DNA from 4 places in the Streptomyces sp. NPDC050658 genome. Region 4 is predicted to be linked to each of the others. Evidence: riboswitches for the same ligand, from Rfam matches in the RefSeq annotation. Region 4 holds a riboswitch; each other region holds the start of a gene.
What was found. A riboswitch is a leader RNA that binds a small molecule or an ion and turns the genes downstream of it on or off. The one in region 4 is predicted to bind cobalamin.
Positions count from the first base shown of each region.

Region 1: it holds a riboswitch for cobalamin, as region 4 does, so the genes downstream of both, ACIBKX_RS03355 (prenyltransferase/squalene oxidase repeat-containing protein) here and metE (5-methyltetrahydropteroyltriglutamate--homocysteine S-methyltransferase) in region 4, are expected to answer to the same signal.
Region 2: it holds a riboswitch for cobalamin, as region 4 does, so the genes downstream of both, ACIBKX_RS02580 (ABC transporter substrate-binding protein) here and metE (5-methyltetrahydropteroyltriglutamate--homocysteine S-methyltransferase) in region 4, are expected to answer to the same signal.
Region 3: it holds a riboswitch for cobalamin, as region 4 does, so the genes downstream of both, ACIBKX_RS06325 (ABC transporter substrate-binding protein) here and metE (5-methyltetrahydropteroyltriglutamate--homocysteine S-methyltransferase) in region 4, are expected to answer to the same signal.

Region 1 covers NZ_JBITGM010000001.1:721,574-725,775, forward strand. The annotation lists gene sigJ (RNA polymerase sigma factor SigJ) at 1-807, opposite strand, end outside; gene ACIBKX_RS03350 (MBL fold metallo-hydrolase) at 1,054-2,103, shown strand; cobalamin riboswitch at 2,167-2,292, shown strand; gene ACIBKX_RS03355 (prenyltransferase/squalene oxidase repeat-containing protein) at 2,415-3,635, shown strand; gene ACIBKX_RS03360 (SCO2322 family protein) at 3,632-4,202, shown strand, end outside.
Region 2 covers NZ_JBITGM010000001.1:547,739-551,940, reverse strand. The annotation lists gene ACIBKX_RS02590 (helix-turn-helix domain-containing protein) at 1-794, shown strand, start outside; gene ACIBKX_RS02585 (VOC family protein) at 800-1,282, shown strand; cobalamin riboswitch at 1,290-1,476, shown strand; gene ACIBKX_RS02580 (ABC transporter substrate-binding protein) at 1,569-2,609, shown strand; gene ACIBKX_RS02575 (iron chelate uptake ABC transporter family permease subunit) at 2,606-3,634, shown strand; gene ACIBKX_RS02570 (ABC transporter ATP-binding protein) at 3,631-4,202, shown strand, end outside.
Region 3 covers NZ_JBITGM010000001.1:1,414,610-1,418,811, forward strand. The annotation lists gene ACIBKX_RS06315 (ABC transporter ATP-binding protein) at 1-53, opposite strand, end outside; gene ACIBKX_RS06320 (iron ABC transporter permease) at 50-1,078, opposite strand; gene ACIBKX_RS06325 (ABC transporter substrate-binding protein) at 1,075-2,043, opposite strand; cobalamin riboswitch at 2,110-2,267, opposite strand; gene ACIBKX_RS06330 (M67 family metallopeptidase) at 2,231-2,653, opposite strand; gene ACIBKX_RS06335 (amino acid permease) at 2,755-4,202, opposite strand, start outside.
Region 4 covers NZ_JBITGM010000010.1:62,522-66,723, reverse strand. The annotation lists gene ACIBKX_RS30145 (amino acid adenylation domain-containing protein) at 1-1,111, shown strand, start outside; gene ACIBKX_RS30140 (spore germination protein GerW family protein) at 1,127-1,555, opposite strand; cobalamin riboswitch at 1,658-1,814, shown strand; gene metE (5-methyltetrahydropteroyltriglutamate--homocysteine S-methyltransferase) at 1,975-4,202, shown strand, end outside.

The DNA of each region.
Region 1 (4,202 bases), on a different contig from region 4:
GAAGAGGACCACCGAGGGGTCGCCGTTGATGTGGCAGTACCGGATGTCGGCCCCCGCCGTCCGGTGCGCGGCCCGCTTCAGGAGCAGCTCGGTCACCTTGCCGCTGCCGTGCACCGGGCGCGGTCCTGCGGCCGGCGCCTTGCCCCCGCCGTCGACCCAGAGCACGACGTCCGGCGCGAGCAGCCGCAGCAGGGTCTGCGCGTCCCCTTCGGCGACCGCCTCCGCGAACCGCCGGGTGACCTCGGCGCGGCGGCGCGCGTCGGCGTGCCCCTCGGGGCGCCGGGCCCGCACGTGTTCGCGGGCCCGGTGGGCGAGCTGCCGCACGGCGGCCGGGGTGCGGCCGATGATCCCGGCGGTCTCGGTGTGCGCGTACCCGAAGACCTCGTGCAGCACGAACACCGCGCGCTCCAGCGGCGAGAGGGTCTCCAGGACCACGAGGAGGGCCATCGAGACGGACTCGGCGCGCTCGACCGCCTCGGCGGCGTCCGGCACATGGCCGGGGTCGACGGCGCCGGTGAGCAGCGGCTCGGGGAGCCAGGGGCCGATATAGGTCTCGCGGCGCCGGCTGATGGCCGCCTGCCGGTCGAGGGCCTTGTTCATCGCGATGCGTACGAGATAGGCGCGCGGGCTCTCGATCGGCCGGGCGTCACGGGCCGCGTGCCGGGGCGCCCAGGCGAGCCAGGTCTCCTGGAGGACGTCCTCGGTGTCGGCGACGGTGCCGAGCATGTTGTAGACGAGGGAGAACAGCAGCTCGCGGTGGTCGACGAAGGCGCGGGTCGCGTCGTCCGCCTCGGAAGTGCCGGACATGTGGGTCTCCTCTTGTCTTCTCTGCGGAGCCCTGTTCATGTCTTCTCTCGCGGGGCTCTGTGTCCTAGGACTCCGCGGGGCGGTCCGGGTGTGACATCGGGTCCGCCGAATGTGACCGTCGCCTCACTTCCGTCTGCCGCCGCCAAGCTCCCTGACGAAACAGTCGACTTGGGCGATCATTGGAACTAGTTCTAGTTACGGCGACACAGAGCCGCCGCAGAGAGCCATGGAGAGATGAGGCGCCCGATGACGCAGGTGACCGATCCGCAGGTGACCGAGCACGGCGGTGGCGTATGGAGCGTCAAGGTCCCCATCCCCGACAACCCCCTCGGCTTCACCCTGGTCCATCTCCTGGACACCGACGGCGGGCCCGTCCTGATCGACACGGGCTGGGACGACCCGACGTCCTGGGACACCCTGGCCGCCGGTCTCGCCGCGTGCGGTACGTCCGTGGAGGCGGTGCACGGCGTCGTCATCACCCACCACCACCCCGACCACCACGGCCTGTCCGCCAAGGTCCGCGAGGCCTCGGGGGCCTGGATCGCGATGCACGAGGCCGACGCGGCGGTGGTGCGGCGCACCCGCTCCAACCCCTCGGAGCGCTGGTTCGACTACATGGCGCGGAAGCTGACGGCCGCGGGCGCCCCCGCCGAGCACGTCGCCCCGCTGCTCGCCGCGCGCGACGCGGGCCGCGCACCGAGGCTGCCCGGCCTGCAGCCCGCGCTCCCCGACCGGGACATCACTCCGGGCGAGCTGCTCGAACTGCCGGGCCGCAGGCTCCGCGCGATCTGGACGCCGGGCCACACCCCCGGCCACGTCTGCCTGCACCTGGAGGAGGAGCACCCGGCGGGGCTCGCGGGCAACGGCCGCCTCTTCTCCGGCGACCATCTGCTCCCCGGGATCACCCCGCACATCGGCCTGTACGAGGACCCGGACGACGACACGGTGACGGACCCGCTGGGCGACTACCTCGACTCCTTGGAGCGGGTCGGCCGCCTGGGTCCCGCCGAAGTGCTGCCTGCCCACCAGCACACGTTCACCGACGCACCGGCCCGCGTCCGGGAGATCCTGGCCCACCACGAGGAGCGGCTGAACGACCTGCTCGCCCTGCTCGCCGACCCCCTCACCCCCTGGCAGCTCGCCGAGCGCATGGAGTGGAACCGCCCCTGGGCCGAGATTCGCTACGGCTCGCGCAGCATCGCCGTGTCGGAGGTGGAGGCGCATGTGCGGCGCCTGGTGAAGCTGGGGCGCGCGGAGGCCGTGGGGAACGATCCGGTGCGGTACGTGGCGGTGTGAGGCCGCCGCGGTGTGGCGCGGGCCCCGGGCGCCCAGGGTCACTCGCGCTACGGGCCGGTAGAGTGAGCCCGTCGTCATCATGCCCGTACAGGGGGAAGCCGGTGCGAATCCGGCGCTGACCCGCAGCCGTGTAACACCGCCCCAAAGCGGTGAACAGCCGGAATGCCCGGTACGGAACATGACCGGCTCGCCTCATCGGACCCCCCGATGAACGGCACCGTCGAGGTATACGGAGCCGGAGCCGCCCGGAGCCGTGCCCGTCGCGCGCCCGTGCTGCCCCGCTCCCCGCAGGGAGAGGCACCCGCCGCATCATGAACGTTCGCCGCAGCGCAGCGGTCCTGGCCGCCGTCGCCGTGTTCGGTTCGGCCGCCGCCCCGGCCGCCTTCGCGGACACCGCGAAGCCGTCGCCCTCCGCCAAGCTGCCCTCCGGTCTGTACGGCGACAAGGACCCCAAGTTCGACGGGGTGTTCCGGCAGTCGTACGCCCTGCTCGCCCAGGACTCGGCCGGGGTGAAGCCCGCCGACAAGTCCGTCGACTGGCTCACCGGCCAGCAGTGCGCGAGCGGCGGCTTCGCCGCGTACCGCGCGGACGCGGGCGAGCCCTGCGACTCCAAGACGATGGTCGACACCAACGCGACCGCCGCCGCCGTGCAGGCGCTCACCGCGCTCGGCGGTCAGGACAAGGCCGTCAAGAAGAGCGTCGGCTGGCTGAAGTCCGTGCAGAACAAGGACGGCGGCTGGGGCTACAGCCCCGGCATGGACTCCGACGCCAACTCGACCGGCATCGTGATCGGCGCGCTCACCGGCGCGGGCGAGAAGCCTCAGTCGGTGAAGTCGCAGGACGGCAAGTCCCCGTACGACGCGCTGCCGAAGCTCGCCATGGACTGCGGCAAGGACGGCGGCGCCTTCGGCCTCGCCGACATGAAGACCGGCAAGCTCGCGCCGAACGCGGACGCGACGGCGGCCGGTGTGCTCGGCGGCTACGGCCGGGGCCTGGTCGTGGCCCCGTCCAAGGCGACGAAGCCCGCGTCCCCGAAGTGCACGGAGGCGAAGACCGCCGAGCAGGCCGCGTCGAACGGCACCGGCTACCTCCTCAAGACCCTCGCCAAGACCGACGACCACCTGATGTCGGCGATGCCCGGCGCCAAGGCCCAGCCCGACTACGGCAACACCGCGGACTCCGTGCTCGCGCTCGCCGCGGCCGGTCAGCCGGAGCAGGCGAAGAAGTCGGCGCAGTGGCTGGCGGAGAACTCCGCGGACTGGGCGAAGACGTCCGGCCCGGCCGCCTACGCCCAGCTGATCTTCGCCGCCCACGCCTCGGGCCTCGACGCGCGCGACTTCGGCGGCGCGGACCTGGTCAAGCAGCTCAACGCGCAGGGTCCCGCCCCGCAGGCCACCGAGGAGCCGGGCGACAAGAAGAAGGACGACGACAACGGCGGCGTCAGCGTGTGGTGGATCGTCGGCGTCGGCCTGGTCTTCGGCGCGGGCATCGGCTTCCTCTTCAGCGGCCGCAACAAGAAGCAGCAGCTGTGACCCGTCCCCGTCCGCACCGCCCCGTACGGCTCGTCGTCGGGGCGGTGCTCGCCGCGCTCCTCGCCCCCCTGTTCACGGTCGTCGCCGCCGCGCCCGCACAGGCCGCCGGCTACCGCTACTGGTCCTTCTGGGACCGGGACGGCTCGACGTGGACGTACGCGAGCCAGGGTCCGAGCACCGCGCGGCCCGAGGACGGGGCCGTGCAGGGCTTCCGGTTCTCCGTGTCCGAGGACTCGAAGGACGCCGCGAAGCCGCGCGGCGCCGCCGACTTCGACACGATCTGCGCCAAGACCCCGGCCGAGGACGGTCACAAGCGCGTCGCGCTCGTCATCGACTTCGGTACGCCGGGTGACGCGCCCGGCGGCGAGACCCCGCCGAAGCCGCGGACCGCGTGCGCGCGCGTCGCGGACGACGCGACCAGCGCGGACGCCCTCGCCGCCGTGGCCAAGCCGCTGCGCTACGACAGCAACGCGCTGCTGTGCGCCATCGCCGGCTACCCGAAGTCGGGCTGCGGCGAGCAGGTCGCGGGCGACGGCGGGGCGGACGGCGGGGCCGAGAAGAAGCCCA
Region 2 (4,202 bases), on a different contig from region 4:
GCTACCGCACCGCGGCCGAGCGGCCGGGCCTGCACCGAGGCGTACCGTCCCCGTATCTGACGCTGATCTTCTCCCTGGACGGCCCGGTCGTCGGCGGCGCCACCCCCGAGCAGGCGGGCGGCGCCGACGCCTGCCGCACGGACATCGTCCTCGGCGGACTGCACCAGAGCCCGGCGTACGTCGTCAGGCCCGAGCACGAGGCGGGCATCCAGCTCGCCGTCCATCCGCTCGCCGCCCGCGCCCTGTTCGGCGTCCCGGCGGCCGAACTCGGCGGCGACCTGATCACGTCCGGCGCGGAGGTGATGGGGCGGAGTGCCACCGAGGTCCGGGAGCGGCTGTGCGGGCAGGGCGGCTGGGAGGAGCGGTTCGCGGCGCTGTCCGGCTATCTGCGCCGGTGCGCGGCCTCCGACGACGGGGGATCCGTACGTCCCGAGGTCGCCGAGGCCTGGGCCTGGCTGGCCAGACACCGGGGCGCGGGCACGATCGGCGGTCTCTCCCGGCACGTCGCGCTCAGCGAGCGCCGACTGACCGCGCTGTTCCGCGCCGAGACGGGCGTGACCCCGAAGCAGGCGGCCCGCCTGATGCGCTTCCAGCGGGCCCGCACCGCGATCGTCCGCTCCGTCGCCGCGGGTGCCGCGCCCGATCTGGCGGGGGTCGCCGCCGACTGCGGCTACTACGACCACTCCCACCTCGTACGGGACTTCCGGCAGTACACCGGCACGAGCCCCACCGGCTGGGTGGCCGAAGAGTGCCGGAATATCCAAGCCGGGAGCCACGGCGGGGGCGAAGAGTAGGAGCCATGGACACCACTGAGAACGCCACTGAGAACACCACCGAGAACACCACTGAAGACCGGCAGCCCCGGTCCGCCTCCGCCGAGCGCTCTCCGGACGTCTGGCCGACGCTCCAGGCCCATGACGCACCCGCCCTGATCGACTTCCTCGTCGGCACCGTCGGCTTCCTGCGCACCGCCGTATACGAAGACGGCGACAAGGTGGCCCACGCCGAGCTCGACTGGCCCGAGGGCGGCGCGATCATGCTCGGTTCGTACGACGAGACGTCCCAGGACTGGTGCCTGAAGCCGGGCACCTTCGGGGCGTACGTCGTCACGGACCACGTCGACGACCTGTACCGGCGGCTCACCGACGCCGGAGTGAAGATCATCCGGGAGATCGAGGACCAGCCGTACGGCAGCCGGGAGTTCGCGATCGCCGATCCCGAGGGCAACAAGTGGTCCTTCGGGACCTACCGGGGTGCCCCGAGGCCCCAGAAGGCGCCCTGACCTCGCGTGGTAACTTGCGCAAGCCAGTCAACCCACACCAGGGCCAGGGAATCCGGTGCGAATCCGGAACTGACGCGCAGCGGTGAGGGGGAACGGGCGGGGCAACGGCCACTGGGCGTCCGCGGACGCCTGGGAAGGCGCCCCGTCCGGCCGATCCCCGAGTCCGAAGACCTGCTGGCACCTCCGTCCGCGCACCGGGCGGCGGAGGTGACGAAGCAGGCCAGGCTCCGCGTATGAGCCGTGAGACTCAAGGGATCGTGTGTCCTCCACAGCCCGTCAGGTACGTGTGTCCTCCACCGCCCGTCATGTGCGGATATCCGGCGTCCTGGCCGTTTGCCTCGCCCTCACCCTGACCGCCTGCGGCGGCGGCTCCTCCGCGACGTCGGACGGGAAGAAGGCCGCCGGCTATCCGCTGACGCTCACGTCCTGCGGCAAGAAGTCGGAGCTGAAGGCGCCGCCCCGGCGGGCCGTCTCCCTGGACCAGGGCTCCACGGAGATCCTGCTCTCCCTCGGCCTCGCGGACCGCATGGCCGGCACCGGCACCTGGACCGATCCGGTGCTCAAGGGTCTGGAGAAGGAGAACGCGAAGGTCGAGCGGCTCTCCGACCGTTATCCCTCCTTCGAGAAGGTCCTGGACAAGGAGCCGGACTTCGTGACCGCCTCCTTCCTCGCGACGGTCGGCAAGGGCGGCACCGCCGACCGCGCCAAGTTCGCCGAACTGGGCGTCCCCTCCTACGTCTCGCCCACCGACTGCGCGGGCAAGGACAACACCGGCGACGGCGACGGCAGCCGCGTCAAGGCGCTCACCATGGACACCGTCTACGGCGAAGTGCGCGACCTGGCGCGGGCGTTCGGGGTGGAGAAGCGCGGCGAGCGTCTGGTCGCCGACCTGAAGGCGCGGCTCGCCAAGGCCAAGAAGGGCATCGACGCCTCCGACGCGACGCTCCTCTACTGGTTCTCCGACTCCAAGGCCCCCTACATCGCGGGCTGCTGCGGCGCCCCCGGCATCATCACCCGCGAACTCGGCGCGAAGAACGTCTTCGACGACACCCGCGAGGAGTGGCCCCAGATCAACTGGGAGACCGTGGCCGACCGCGACCCCGACGTCCTGGTCATCGGCGACCTCACGCGCAAGGCGCAGAGCGCCGAGTCCGCGAAGAAGAAGATCGAGTTCCTGGAGTCCAACCCAGTCACCAAGAACCTGACCGCCGTGAAGAAGAAGCGGTACGTCCTGCTCAGCGGCCAGGCGATGAACCCCACGATCCGTACGGTGGACGGGGTGGAGCAAGTCGCGGACGCGCTGCGCGAGTTCGGGCTCGCGAAGTGAGGGCCGCCGCCGCGGGCGGCGGGGTGCTCGCCTGGGGAGCGGGTGTGGCGGCGCTCGTGCTCTCCGTGGCGGTCACCGTCACCATCGGCCCCGCCGACATCTCCGTACCGGACGTGTTCTCGGCCGTCATGGCGCACCTCGGCGGCGGAGAGACGGGTCTGACGCCGATCCGGGACGGCATCGTCTGGAACCTGCGGATGCCGCGCACGCTGCTCGCGGCGGTGTGCGGCGCGGGGCTCGCGGTGTGCGGGGCGGTCCTGCAGTCGCTGCTGCGCAATCCGCTGGCCGACCCGTTCGTGCTCGGCGTCTCCTCCGGGGCGTCCACGGGGGCGGTCGCGGTGGTCGTCCTGGGCGTCGGCGGGGGAGTCGTGTCGGTCTCCGCGGGGGCCTTCGCCGGGGCGCTGTGCTCGTTCGCCCTGGTGCTGCTGCTCAGCCACGCGCTGGGCGGGAGCGCCGACCGGGTCGTGCTCTCCGGGGTGGCGGCGATGCAGCTGTTCTCCGCGCTCACCTCGTTCGTGGTCCTCACGGCGTCCGACGCGGAGACGACGCGCGGGGTGCTGTTCTGGCTGCTCGGCTCGCTCAGCGGGGTGGGCTGGACCGACGTATGGATCGGCTCGGCGGTCCTCCTGGTGACGCTCGCCGTGTGCCTGACGCAGGCCCGCACCCTGGACGCGTTCGCGTTCGGCCAGGACGCGGCGGCCACCCTCGGCGTCCACGTGGCCCGCACCCGTCTCATCCTCCTCACCGCCACGGCCCTGCTCACGGCGGTCCTGGTCAGCAGCGCGGGCGCGATCGGCTTCGTGGGCCTGGCCCTGCCGCACGCGGCCCGCGCGGTGGTCGGACCGGGGCACGCCCGGCTGCTCCCGGTCACGGCGCTCGCGGGGGCGGTGCTCCTGGTCTGGGTGGACACACTGGCCCGTACGGTCCTGGACCCGCAGGAGGTGCCGGTGGGTGTCGTCACGTCCCTCATCGGGGTCCCGGCGTTCGTCCTCGTCCTCTACCGCACGCGGAAGGCGATGACATGAGGTCAGACGGCGAGGGCCTGCGGGCGGACCGGGTCAGTCTGCGGGCGGGCGGCCGGCTGATCGTCGACGGGGTGAGCATCGCTCCGCGGCCCGGCGCGACGGTGGGCCTGCTCGGCCCCAACGGCTCGGGCAAGTCCACCCTCCTGCGCCTGCTGTCCGGCGTCCTGTCCCCGGCGTCGGGCGTGGTCACCCTGGACGGCAGCCCGCTGCCGGAACTCGGCCGCAGGACCGTGGCGCGCAGACTGGCCGTGGTCGACCAACACGCCGACACACAGGTCGAACTGACGGTACGTGATGTCGTACGTCTGGGCCGTGTCCCGCACCGCAGGGCCTGGTCGGCGCCCGCCGCGCGGGACGACGAGGCGGTCTCCGATGCGCTGGCCCGCACCGGCCTCGCCGACCGCGCCGCCCAGTCCTGGCACACCCTCTCCGGCGGTGAACGCCAACGCGTCCAGATCGCCCGCGCCCTGGCCCAGGAACCCCGCGAACTCCTCCTGGACGAGCCCACCAACCACCTCGACATCCAGCACCAGCTGGACCTCCTCGCCCTGGTGACGGACCTGCCCGT
Region 3 (4,202 bases), on a different contig from region 4:
CCGCCCGGCCCCGGTACCCGGTAGGAGAGGTTCTCCGTACGCAGGACGGTCATATGACGGCCTCCCCGCTCCGGCTCCCGCGCAGCAGCCACAGGAAGAACGGGCCGCCGGTCAGCGCCGTGAGCACCCCCACCGGGATGTCCTGCGGTGCGGCGACCGTGCGTGCCGCGAGGTCCGCCGCCACCAGGAACACCGCGCCCATCAGCGCCGCCACCGGAAGCAGCGCGCGATGCGCGGCGCCGACCAGCATCCGGGCGGCGTGCGGCACCATCAGGCCGACGAAGCCGATCGCTCCGCTGTACGCGACGAGTACGCCGGTCAGCAGCGACGCCAGGACGAAGACGGCCGCCCGGAACCGGGCCGTGTCCAGGCCGAGCACCGTGGCGCCCTCCTCGCCGACGAGGAGCAGGTCCAGCGGGCGGGCCAGGGCGACGAGCAGCGCCGTGCCGACGAGCAGTACGCCCGCGGGCAGCGCCAGCATGTCCCAGCGGGCGCTGCCGAGCCCGCCGAGCGTCCAGTACAGGACTTCCTTGAGGTGGTCCGCGCTGTCCGCGGTGACCAGGATCAGGCTGGTCAGGGCGGAGAGGATGTACGAGACGGCGACTCCGGCGAGGATCAGCCGGCCGGTGGCGAAGTTTCCCCCCGCGCGGGCCAGGGCGTAGACGAGGGCCAGGGAGAACAGGGCCCCGGCGAAGGCTGCCGCCGGGATCGTGACGGTGGTGGCGAGGCCCGCGCCCAGGCCGAAGGCGCTGCCGAGGACGATCACCACCACGGCCCCGGCCGAGGCGCCGGAGGAGACACCCAGGAGGAAGGGGTCCGCCAGGGGGTTTCGCACCAGCGCCTGGAGGACCGTGCCTATGACGGCCAGGCCCGCGCCGACGACCGCGCCGAGCAGGACTCTGGGGAGTCTCACGTCCAGGACGATCGTGCGGAACGGGGAGGGGTCGGCTCCGCCGCCGAGGATCTCCAGGACGTCGGCCACGGGGATACGGACCGAGCCCAGGGCCAGTCCGGCGGTCGCCGCCGCCGCGAGGGCCAGGAGGAGCCCGGCGACGACCGCCCCGAAAGAGAACCTCACAGCTGGTCCGCCAGCTTCTTCACCGCCGCCGGTGCCCGCACCCCCGTCACCGCGTCCGACAGGGGCAGCACCGCGAAGCGCTTGTGCCTGATGGCGGGGACGTCCGCCAGGACCGGGTCGTCCAGAAGGCGGCGCTTCTTCTGGGCCACGGTCGTGCCGCCGTAGTCGAGGATCACGATCAGTTCCGGCCTGCGGTCGACGACCGACTCCCAGGAGGCGTCGCCGAAGGACCTGTCCAGGTCCTCGAAGACGTTGCGGCCGCCCGCACGCTTGATGATGTCGTTGCCGATCCCCCGGCCGCCCAGGGTGAACGCCGACTTGTCCCCGCTGTCGTACACGAAGACCGGGACGGGGTCGCGGTCCTTCGACCTGCCTTCCGTCGCGGCCAGTTCGCGCTTCGCCGCGCTCACCCACCGGTCCGCCCGCTCCCGCACCCCGAACGTGCTGCCGACCTCCCGCACCTCGCGGTACACGTCGTCCATCGACACCGGCCGCTTCGCGCAGCCCTCCACGTTGAGGCGGCTGTCGATGCCGGACTTGGCGAGTGCGGTGCGGCTGCGGCCCTCGCCCGCCTGGAAGGCGCTCGCGTAACCGCCGTAGACATAGTCGGGGTTCGCGGCCAGGAGCTTCTCGTAGGAGGGGTACTCCTTGGCGACGACCGGGATGTCCCCGTACGCCTTCGCGTACTTCGGGAGGACCTTGTCGTCCAGATAGGCCGTGCCCGCCATGCGGTCGGCGAGGCCCAGCTCCAGCATCACTTCCGTGGCGTGCTGGTTCATCGTCACGGCGCGCTTCGGGGGTGCGTCGTACGTCGTCTTCACGCCGCAGTTGGTGACGGTGTACGGGAATCCCGCGGCCTTCGGGCCCGCTCCGGAGCCGTCCTTCCCGGAGTCCGCGGACGACGAGCACGCGGCGAGCGGGACCAGCAGGGCCGCGGCGGTGAGCGCGCGCAGGCGGTGGGACATGGGCATGGACATGGGTATGGGCATGACCGGGCTTGCCTCCTCCAAGGGATTCCGCGTCCCTTGTATCCGTGGGAGAAGGCGGCAGGTCAGTTCCTGACTGACCCGCCCGGGGAGGGCGGGGTCACAGTGGCGGGACCGCGCCGGATTCGCACCGGCTTCCTGGGTCCTGCCGCCTCAAAGGTGAGGCTCAGTATGCCTGGACGACCTTCACCTCTTCTTCGGTGACCTCGCCCTCGACGATCCGGTACGAGCGGAACTGGAACTCGCCGGCGCCGTCGGTGTCCGCCGTGGAGACCAGGACGTAGTGCGCGCCGGGTTCGTTCGCATACGTGATGTCGGTGCGCGAGGGGTAGGCCTCGGTCGCCGTGTGCGAGTGGTAGACGATCACCGGCTCCTCGTCGCGGTCGTCCATCTCGCGGTAGAGCTTGAGCAGGTCGGTCGAGTCGAACTCGTAGAACGTGGGCGAGCGGGCCGCGTTCAGCATCGGGATGAACCGCTCGGGGCGTCCGCTGCCCGCGGGACCCGCGACCACGCCGCAGGCCTCGTCGGGGTGGTCCTGGCGCGCGTGCGCGACGATCTGGTCGTGGAGGGCCTGGGTCAGGGTCAGCATGGGAGCCAGGATAAGCAGAGGGGCCCACCCGTACCGAGGAGTGGTACGGGTGGGCCCACATGCTGGGACCGGGCCGCAGTCCGGCCCGCATCAGGCGAGCGTCAGGACTTGATCGCGTCCTGCGGCGCGGACTCGCCGCCGCCCGTCGCCTGACCGTTGCGCCTGTTCATGACCAGGTAGCCGACGCCCAGGATCAGCGCCCAGACCGGGGCCGCGTAGAGCGAGATGCGGGCGTCCTTGTCGATGCCCATCATCACGATCACCATGCCGATGAAGAGCAGCGCGAACCAGCTGGTGAACGGAGCTCCCGGCGCCCGGAAGGTCGACTTCGGCAGCTCGCCGCGGTCCGACTTGCGGCGGTACTTGATCTGGCAGACCAGGATCATGATCCAGGCCCACATGCCGGAGATGGTCGCGAAGGAGACGACGTAGTTGAACGCCTCGCCCGGCCACTGGTAGTTGATCCACACGCCGACGAGCATCAGCGCGGCGGAGAAGGTGGTGCCGACCAGCGGCAGGCCGTTCTTCGTGAGCTTGGTGAAGAACTGCGGGCCCTGGCCGTTCAGCGCCAGGTCGCGCAGCATGCGGCCGGTGGAGTACATGCCGGAGTTGCAGGACGAGAGCGCGGCCGTCAGGACGACGAAGTTGACGATCGCGGCGCCGACGCCGAGGCCCATCTTGTCGAAGGCGGCGACGAACGGGGAGACGCCCGGCACGAAGCTCGTCCACGGCACGACCGACAGGATCATGATCAGCGCGCCGACGTAGAAGACGGCGATGCGCCACGGCACGGTGTTGATGGCCTTGGGCAGGACGGTCTTCGGGTCCTTGGACTCGCCCGCGGTGACGCCGACCAGCTCGACGGCGAGGAAGGCGAACATCACGATCTGCAGCGTCATCAGCGTGGAGCCGATGCCGTTCGGGAAGAAGCCGCCCTGGTCCCACAGGTGGGTCACGGAGGCGGTGTCACCGGCGTCGGAGAAGCCGATGGTGAGGATGCCGGCGCAGATGAGGATCATGCCGATGATCGCGGTGACCTTGACCATCGAGAACCAGAACTCGAGCTCGCCGAAGAGCTTCACGGAGATCAGGTTGGCGCCGTACAGGATGACCGTGAAGATCAGCGCGTACGCCCATTGCGGAATGGAGTCATGTGTCCAGAACTGCATGTACTGGGCGGCCGCCGTGACTTCCGTGATGCCGGTGACGACCCAGAAGAGCCAGTACGTCCAGCCGGTCACGTAGCCGAAGAAGGGGCCGATGAACTCGCGCGCGTACTCCGAGAAGGAGCCCGACACCGCGCGGTACATGAGCAGCTCGCCCAGGGCGCGCATGATGAAGAAGATGACGAGGCCGGCGATGGCGTACGCCAGGATGAGGCTCGGACCGGCCTTGTGAATGGCCTTGCCCGCGCCGAGGAACAGGCCGGTGCCGATGGCACCGCCGATCGCGATCATCTGGATCTGCCGGGCTCCGAGCCCGCGCTGATAGCCCTCGCCGGACGTGCCGTCCGAACCGGCCTTTACGGCCTCATTGCCGTCGTGATGCT
Region 4 (4,202 bases):
CCCGGACACCCGGATCTACGCCTTCGAGCCGATCCCGCCGGTGTTCGACTCGCTGCGCCGCAACGTGGCGCTGCACGGCATCAACGCCAAGGTGTACGACTGCGGTCTGGCGGCCCGGGCGAAGGAGGAGACGTTCACCTTCTACCGCCACAACACCGTCATCTCCTCCAGCGTGACCACCGCCGAGCAGGCCCATGACCTGGTCCGCTCCTATCTGCGCAACCAGGAGTCGCTGGCCGAGGGAGGTCCGGAGGCGGCCGCCGCCGACGAACTCGTCGACGAGGTCGTCGACGCCCGCCTCGACAGCGAGGAGTTCGTCTGCCGGCTGCGCACCCTCTCGGAGATCGTCGCGGAGGAGTCGATCGACCGGATCGACCTGCTGAAGATCGACGTGGAGAACGCCGAGTACGAGGTGCTCAAGGGCATCCACGCCCGCGACTGGCCGAAGATCCGCCAGCTCGTCGTCGAACTCCACGACGTCGACGGCCAGTTGGACAAGGTCGTCACCCTGCTCGAGGCCCTCGGCTACGACCTCGTCTGCGAACAGGACAACCGGCTGCTGCGCAACACGACGCTCTACAACATCTACGCCCGCCGCCCCGACGCGACGGACGCGACGGACGCGCCCAGGACCCCCGCGCCCGTCGGCGCACCGGAGCGCTGGTCGGGCCGCGCCGCGCTGCTCACCGACGTACAGAACAGGCTGCGCGCGGCGCTGCCCGAGTACATGCTGCCCGCCGCGCACGTCCTGCTCGAAGAGCTGCCGCTCACCCAGAACGGCAAGCTCGACCAGCGGGCGCTGCCCGAACCGGCGGTCCAGGGCAAGGCCTATGTCGCGCCGCGCACCCCGGAGGAGGAGAAGCTGTGCGAGCTGATCGCCGAGGTGCTCCGCATCGAACGGGTCGGCCTGGACGACAACTTCTTCGAACTGGGCGGCGACTCACTCCTCGCGACCCGGCTCACCAGCAGGATCGGCAAGACGCTCGGGGTGACCGTGCTCATCCGCGCGGTGTACGAGGCCCCGGACATCGCGGAACTCGCCCTCGTGGTGAAGAACGCGCCGGCCGCGAACCAGCCGAAGCTGCGCAGGGTCGACAGGAGCGCCCGCTGACGAGGAGGCGAGGGCTCAGCCCCGGCGCCTGCCGAGGAAGCGGCGGACCAGCGGCGGGGCGGCGGCGCCCACCACGAGAGCGGCCAGCGGAACGGCGACGTCCAGCCAGGGCGTACGGATCGGCCGGTACACGGCGGCGCCGTCCCTGATCTCGATGAAGCCGCGCGGCCGGGCCCGGACGCCCCCGGCCGCGCCGTCCTCGCCGCTCGCGGCGCCCTCGGCGGCCGCGCCCTTGCTCCCGATGCCGCCGCCGACCCCGAAGCCGACCTCGGCGACCGGGATGACGGTGACGCCGTCGGTGGTGACGGGCTCGCCGTAGACGACCTTCACCGACGCCTGGTCGCCGAGTTTCTCCGTGAGCCGCTGCAGCGGGGTGACGGAGGCGTGGGCGGCGGCCACGTCCACCGGCGGGGTGGTCTTGGCCGGAACGTCCGGGGCGGTCATCGGGTGCCTCCTGGGGGCGATATGTACGACGCGGCCTCACGATAGGCCGTATAGGCTGACCGACGCAGCTGGTTCGCCCTGCCCGCCAGGCAGGCGCGTCGCAAGAGGGAACCCGGTGGGAATCCGGGACTGCCCCGCAGCGGTGAGCGGGAACGACCGCCGTCATACGCACTGGACCCGAGCGGGTCCGGGAAGCGACGGCCAGTAGGTGCCTCGTCCTCCTCCGAGAGGCCTGGCGTGCCCGCGAGTCCGAAGACCTGCCACTGCCCGTGCGCGACGGAGCGCACGGAATCTCGGTGACCTCGAGGGCGGGTCGGCGGCAGCGGCGGGCACCCCTGGAGGGGGCCGCCCCCTTCGCCATCCTTCGCGCCATCGCCGGTTCCGGGAACCCAGGACGAGTACTCGCGAAGGAGAGTTCCGTGACCGCCACACCCACGGCCCGCACCGCCGGCGCCACCGTCTACGGCTACCCCCGGCAAGGCGCCGACCGGGAGCTGAAGAAGGCCGTCGAGGGCTACTGGAAGGGCCGCGTCGACGCCGCGGCCCTGCGCCTGACCGCCGCCGAACTGCGCCGCGCCAACTGGCGCAGGCTCGCCCACGCCGGTGTCGACGAGGTGCCGACCGGCGACTTCTCGTACTACGACCACGTCCTCGACACCAGCGTCATGGTCGGCGCCGTCCCGGACCGCCACCGCGCCGCGGTCGAGGCCGACGCCCTCGACGGATACTTCGCCATGGCGCGCGGCACACAGGACGTGGCGCCGCTGGAGATGACCAAGTGGTTCGACACCAACTACCATTACCTCGTCCCCGAGTTGGGGCCCGACACCGTCTTCGCCACGGACTCCCGCAAGCAGGTCACCGAACTGCGCGAGGCGCTCGGCCTCGGACTGAAGGCGCGCCCCGTCCTGGTCGGCCCCGTCACCTATCTGCTGCTCGCCAAGCCTGCCCCCGGCGTCGCCCCCGACTTCGAGCCGCTGACGCTGCTCGACCGGCTCCTTCCCGTGTACGCCGAAGTCCTCGCCGACCTGCGGGCGGCGGGCGCCGACTGGGTCCAGCTGGACGAACCCGCCCTGGTCCAGGACCGCACCCCCGCCGAACTGAACGCCACCGCCCGCGCCTACCGCGAACTCGGCGCCCTCACCGACCGGCCCCGGCTCCTCGCCGCCTCCTACTTCGACCGGCTCGGCGAGGCCCTGCCCGTCCTCGCCAAGGCACCCGTCGACGGACTCGCGATCGACTTCACCGGACCCGCCGCCGCCAACCTCGACGACCTCGCCGCCGTCGGCGGCCTGCCCGGCAAGCGACTGGTCGCCGGAGTCGTCGACGGCCGCAACGTCTGGATCAACGACCTGGAGCAGTCCCTGGCGACCCTGGGCACCCTGCTCGGACTGGCCGACCGGGTCGACGTGGCCGCCTCCTGCTCCCTGCTGCACGTCCCGCTGGACGCCGCGGCCGAGAAGGGCCTCGACCCGCAGCTCGCCCGCTGGCTCGCCTTCGCCCGGCAGAAGAGCACCGAGATCGCCACCCTCGCCCGCGGACTGACCGAGGGCACCGACGCCATCGCCGCCCAACTCGCCGCCAACCGCGCCGACCTGGCGTCCCGCGCCGGCTCCTCGCTCACCCACGACCCGGCGGTGCGCGCCCGCGCCGCCGCCGTCACCGCAGCGGACACCCGCCGCTCCCAGCCGTACGCCCAGCGCACCGCCGCCCAGCGCGAACGGCTCCGCCTGCCGCTCCTGCCCACCACCTCCATCGGCTCCTTCCCGCAGACCGGCGAACTGCGCACCGCCCGCGCCGACCTGCGCGCCGGACGCATCGGCACGGCCGCCTACGAGGAGCGCATCGAGGCCGAGATCCGCGAGGTCGTCGCCTTCCAGGAGAAGACCGGCATCGACGTCCTGGTGCACGGCGAACCCGAACGCAACGACATGGTCCAGTACTTCGCCGAACAGCTCACCGGCTATCTCGCCACCCAGCACGGCTGGGTCCAGTCCTACGGCACCCGCTACGTCCGCCCGCCGATCCTGGCCGGTGACATCTCCCGCCCCGAGCCGATGACCGCCCGCTGGACCGCGTACGCCCAGTCGCTCACCCAGAAGCCGGTCAAGGGCATGCTCACCGGCCCGGTCACCATGCTCGCCTGGTCCTTCGTCCGCGACGACCAGCCGCTCGCCGACACCGCACGCCAGGTCGCCCTCGCCCTGCGCGACGAGGTCAACGACCTTGAGGCGGCCGGGAGTCCGGTGATCCAGGTGGACGAGCCCGCGCTGCGCGAGACCCTGCCGCTGCGCGCCGCCGACCACGCCGCGTACCTCGGCTGGGCCACCGAGTCCTTCCGGCTCAGCACCTGTGGCGTCCGTCCCGACACCCAGATCCACACCCACATGTGCTACGCCGAGTTCGGCGACATCCTCGCCGCCATCGACGACCTCGACGCCGACGTCATCAGCCTGGAGGCGGCCCGCTCGCACATGCGGGTCGCCGACGAGCTCGCCGCGGCCGGCTATCCCCGGGAGGTCGGGCCCGGCGTCTACGACATCCACTCGCCGCGCGTGCCCGACGCCGACGAGGCGACTGCCTTGCTCCGCAAGGGACTTGAGGCGATTCCCGCCGAGCGGCTCTGGGTGAATCCGGACTGCGGCCT